DNA from 2 places in the Pseudocitrobacter corydidari genome. Region 2 is predicted to be linked to the other one. Evidence: riboswitches for the same ligand, from Rfam matches in the RefSeq annotation. Region 2 holds a riboswitch; the other holds the start of a gene.

Region 1 (2,399 bases), 2.0 Mb from region 2:
GCGCGGCGGATCGACAAAAATCGTTTCGCACTGATAGCTTTTTAAATCAATTCCCTGCAAGCGGTTGAATTCCCGCACGCCGTTCATCGCCTGGGTAAACTCTTCCGCCGACATGCGAATAATCTGCACATTATCAATGTGGTTCGCCGCAATGTTGTATTGCGCGGCGGCGACGGACGGCTTGGCGATTTCGGTTGCCAGCACGCGGTCAAAGTTGCGCGCCAGCGCCAGCGAGAAGTTACCGTTCCCGCAGTAGAGTTCCAGCAAATCACCGGTTGAGTTTTCCGTGGCGTTGAGCGCCCACTCCAGCATCTGCACGTTCATTGCCGCGTTCGGCTGGGTGAAGCTGTTTTCCACCTGGCGGTAGATCATCTCTTTCCCGGCGACCGGCAGACGTTCGTCGATATAGTCCTGATCCAGCGCGATTTTCGTTTTCGTCGCGCGGCCGATGATATGCACATTCAGGTTCTGCGCGCGTAATGCATCGCGCAGCGCCTCCGCTTCCACACGCCACGCGTCGTCGAGTTTTTTATGGTACAGCAGAGAAACGATCGCCTGGTTGCTTTGCGTAGACAGATAATCAATCTGGAACAGTTTGTGGCGCAGAGCGTGGTTGTTACGCACGCCGTCCAGCATCGCGGTCATCAGCGTATTGATGAGCTCGCTGGCTGCCGGGAAGGAATCCACGCGGATGCGGCTTTTGGTCTGCTGATCGAAAATGATGTGATACAGGTCGTCCCCATCATGCCAGATGCGAAATTCCGCACGCATGCGGTAATGACTGACTGGCGAGCGAAACACCTCCGGAACCGGCGCGTTGAACGGGGCCATCATCGTTTGCAGACGGACCACTTTCTCGGCCAACTGCGCTTCGTATTGCTCGGTAGGAAGGTGTTCGGGGGTCATGATGCATCCTGAATAATAAAAGTACGCGGGGATTGTAGGGCCTGCTCAGGGGATGTCCAGCGATTGATGTTTTCCTGAATCGTGATGGCAGTCTGGACATCTGTATGTAACTAAATGTAGCATCCGTGTTCCGGTCCTGTGAGTTAAAAGGGAATCCAGTGAAAATCTGGGGCTGACGCGCAGCGGTAAGGAGTGGTGGGATGAACGCATTTTGCAGACACTGCCTGAAAAGGTGGGAAGTCTTCATCCGGTAAACGCCCCCGAGCCCGAAGACCTGCCGGGTGACGTCGCACTGGGTTTTCATCATCGCGGGCTATCGATGAAACCGGCGGCATCCTTATTCTATTGTGGATGCTTTAACAATGATTAAAAAAACTTCGCTGATGACGGCGTTATCCGTCTCGGCTTTTTCCGTTTGGGCGCAGGACAGCACTTCAGATACCCTCGTCGTAACCGCCAGTCGTTTCCAGCAGCCGGTTAATACCGTCCTCGCACCGATGGATATCGTCACCCGAGATGACATCGACCGCTGGCAGGCCAAAAATCTTAATGACGTCATGCGTCGCCTGCCGGGCGTGGATATCGCGCAATATGGCGGGATGGGGCAGAGTTCTTCGCTCTTTATCCGCGGTACCGAAACCAAACAGGTTTTGGTGCTGGTCGATGGTATTCCGATGACCCGCCCCGGTATCTCAAATAACCCGGACCTGAATCAGATCCCGCTTTCGTTAGTTCAGCGCGTGGAGTACATCCGTGGGCCGCGCTCGGCGATTTATGGTTCCGGCGCGATGGGCGGGGTAATCAACATCATTACCCACTCTGACGAGGAACAATCGAAAATTTCCGCCAGCATGGGCTCTAAGGGCTATCAACAATACGATGGCACGTTGCGTCAGCGTTTTGGTGACACGGTAGCGACGGTGGCGGGTTCTTATGAAACCACCAAAGGGTTTGATGTGCAGCCGGGCTCGACCTGGAGCCACGACAACGATCGCGATGGCTTCCGCAATAAAACCTTCTGGGGAAGCCTGGAGCATAAATTCAACGATAGCTTCGATGGCTTCTTCCGTGGCCACAGCTATACCAATAATGTCGATTACGACCTGGGAAGCCCGCCGTACTCGCCTGCGTACAGCGCCGATGAAGAACAACTGTATAACCAGACCTGGGATACCGGCCTGCGATTCCATTCTGGGAGCTACTCTTCTGAGCTTATCGCCAGTTATCAGAAGGTGAAGGACTATAACTACAGCAGCATTTATGGTCGATATAAAGACGGCACGACGCTTGACCGCATGACCCAGCGTAATCTCCAGTGGGGGAACAACCTGATTGTCGGGCATGGCTCGGTAAGCGCCGGGGTAGACTGGCAGCAGCAGCGTTTGACCTCGTCGGATACGGTGATGTCCGATACCTATAAGCGCGACAATACCGGGCTTTATCTCACCGGGCAGCAGCAGTTTGGCGATGTGACGCTGGAAGCCTCTGGCCGT
Region 2 (2,399 bases):
ATCATCAAAAATGCCGAAATTTCTAAAGAACGTCGCGACATCTCTAAAAAGCTGAAAGCGATGGGCGAACAGAAGGTTGCTGAGCCGAAAGCTGAGTAATCTTTCCTCAGGCGGCCTCCGTGCCGCCTGAATGCTATCTGACGCCGCCTTCCACCATGGGCAGCAAATATTTTTGCGGCCACAACACATTACCCTCGTTCCTTTCCAGCTCTGCCATCACGGCATCAACATCGTGTTTTGTCCTGTCGAGCATTAATCCCATCACGCTACCGCTGTGTGCGATGCTCACGCCATACAGGGAAAAATGTTCCACCATGTCCAGCACGCGCTGAAAACCCGGTTTGGGTAAAATTAACTGGCTGGCGATAGCGCTAAGCGTCGCGGCTTCCCCCAGCAGACGGGCACTGCCTGTTTCACACGCCAGACGAGCTTTTTGCCAGGCTTGCTCCAGCTGTGGTGCGCCGGTAAGCAGTGCCGCCTGTCTGTCGAGGCGGTGATAGTCTGCGGTTTGTAGTGTTTGTGGGCTTTCCAGTACCAGAATATCGAGCTGTGGCTGCTGAGAGCCAGCAGTTTGCGCATGGCCCTGGTTATGATCGAACAGCGTCAACTGGCGAAAAGGCGTGCTATCGGTGGGTTCAAGGTTAACGCAAAGCTGTGCCAGCGCCTGTTCAGTGAGTGTTTTATCAAAATAGCGCGCGGTGGCGACGGCGGTGGCGGCGATATCGGCGGTGCTGCTCGCCATGCCTTTAGCAACAGGAATAGGGGAGTGCAGATTGATACGCAACTGCTGGCTCCACTCTGCCGGAAATTCCCACAGCGCCAGCAACTGATTGACCATGGCGCGCGTCAGCGGACGTTCATCACCAGCTGGTTTACCGGCTTTAACTTCCACGGTGCTGTAAAGCCCAACCGGGCAGGAGATCAATTTCTCACTTCCCTGGATCCAGCCCTGAATCAGTTCCCCGCAGGATGCGGGGCATTGTGCAACGGCCACGCTGCCACCTTATTAGCCCTATTTTCCAGGCCGGTATTATAAATTGAATAAACCGCTGCGGCGCAATAGATTGTTTTAGCGCAAAATTGCAACGGAGTATGAGCGCTACACTGACTCCGTAATTAAGCCGACAGGTCAGACACGTTATGTGTCAGGGAAGAGGGTGTAAATCCCTCGCAGCCCCCGCTGCTGTAATGCTGACGACCCCGTAAATACCACTGATCGTGAGATTGGGAAGGACGGGCGAGGACGACGCTAAGCCAGAAGACCTGCCTGTCGGTACATCTCAACAACTTCGGTGGGAAGTGGGTTGCTCAGAAGCGTGCGGTCAACAGACCGGGAACACGCGCATCTCGACGTACCCCTACCACCCTGATCAGGATCAGGGCATGGCGGCAAAGCATCACGCATTTATTCTGGCAGGCACCGGTAGCGGCTGTGGCAAAACCACGGTGACGCTTGGCTTGTTGAATGTGCTGAAACAGCGCGGATGGCGGGTGCAGCCGTGGAAAGTCGGGCCCGATTACCTCGACACCGGCTGGCATAGGGCGATTTCCGGCGTGTCGTCGCGCAATCTCGACAGTTTCATGATCCCCGCGCCTGTGCTGAATGCCTTGTTCCGTGAACAGATGCAGCATGCCGATATCGCAGTGATTGAAGGCGTGATGGGGCTGTACGATGGCCTTGGTATCGACCCCAATCAATGCAGCACCGCTGCGATGGCAAAACAGCTTGCTTGCCCTATCATTTTGCTGGTGGACGGCAAAGCGGTCTCAACCTCGATTGCCGCAACCGTGCTGGGTTTTCAGCACTTCGATCCCTCTTTAAATATCGCAGGCGTGGTTGTCAATCGCGTCAACAGCGCAAGCCATTTCCAGCTTCTCAAATCCGCTATTGAGCGCTACTGCGCAATACCGGTCATTGGTTATGTCCCCACCGTGGCGGGCGTTGCGTTGCCTGAACGGCATCTCGGCCTGATAACGGCGCGTGAATCGGTTGTTGAACAGCAACCGTGGCAAGATTTTGCCGACACGCTGGGGCGCACGCTCGATATCGAAAAACTGCTGACGTTGAGCAAGATGAAAACCTTGCCGCAGGGCGAATGGCCGCCAATACCTTCGGTGGGCGAAGGTGAGCGTCTGACGCTCGCGCTGGCCGACGATGAAGCCTTCAATTTTTACTACCCGGACAACATTGCGCTGCTTGAACGGGCTGGCGTTGAAATCGTTCGCTTCAGCCCGCTCCACGATAACGCACTGCCGGAATGCCAGATGATCTGGCTCGGCGGCGGGTATCCGGAGCTCCACGCTAAGGCGCTGGCGGCAAATCAGGCGATGCTCACACAGTTGCGCCAGGCGCATGCGCGCGGAGTGGCTATCTACGCCGAATGCGGCGGCCTGATGTA

The links. A riboswitch is a leader RNA that binds a small molecule or an ion and turns the genes downstream of it on or off. The one in region 2 is predicted to bind cobalamin.
Region 1: linked by a shared signal. The riboswitch ahead of btuB (TonB-dependent vitamin B12 receptor BtuB) and the one ahead of G163CM_RS03115 (cobyrinic acid a,c-diamide synthase CobB) in region 2 are both predicted to bind cobalamin.

Annotation. Positions count from the first base shown of each region.
Region 1 is NZ_CP087880.1:3,723,969-3,726,367, reverse strand. Features, by position in the region: gene trmA (tRNA (uridine(54)-C5)-methyltransferase TrmA) at 1-906, opposite strand, end outside; cobalamin riboswitch at 1,021-1,202, shown strand; gene btuB (TonB-dependent vitamin B12 receptor BtuB) at 1,269-2,399, shown strand, end outside.
Region 2 is NZ_CP087880.1:697,461-699,859, forward strand. Features, by position in the region: gene G163CM_RS03105 (DUF496 family protein) at 1-99, shown strand, start outside; gene G163CM_RS03110 (GHMP family kinase ATP-binding protein) at 134-994, opposite strand; cobalamin riboswitch at 1,110-1,285, shown strand; gene G163CM_RS03115 (cobyrinic acid a,c-diamide synthase CobB) at 1,384-2,399, shown strand, end outside.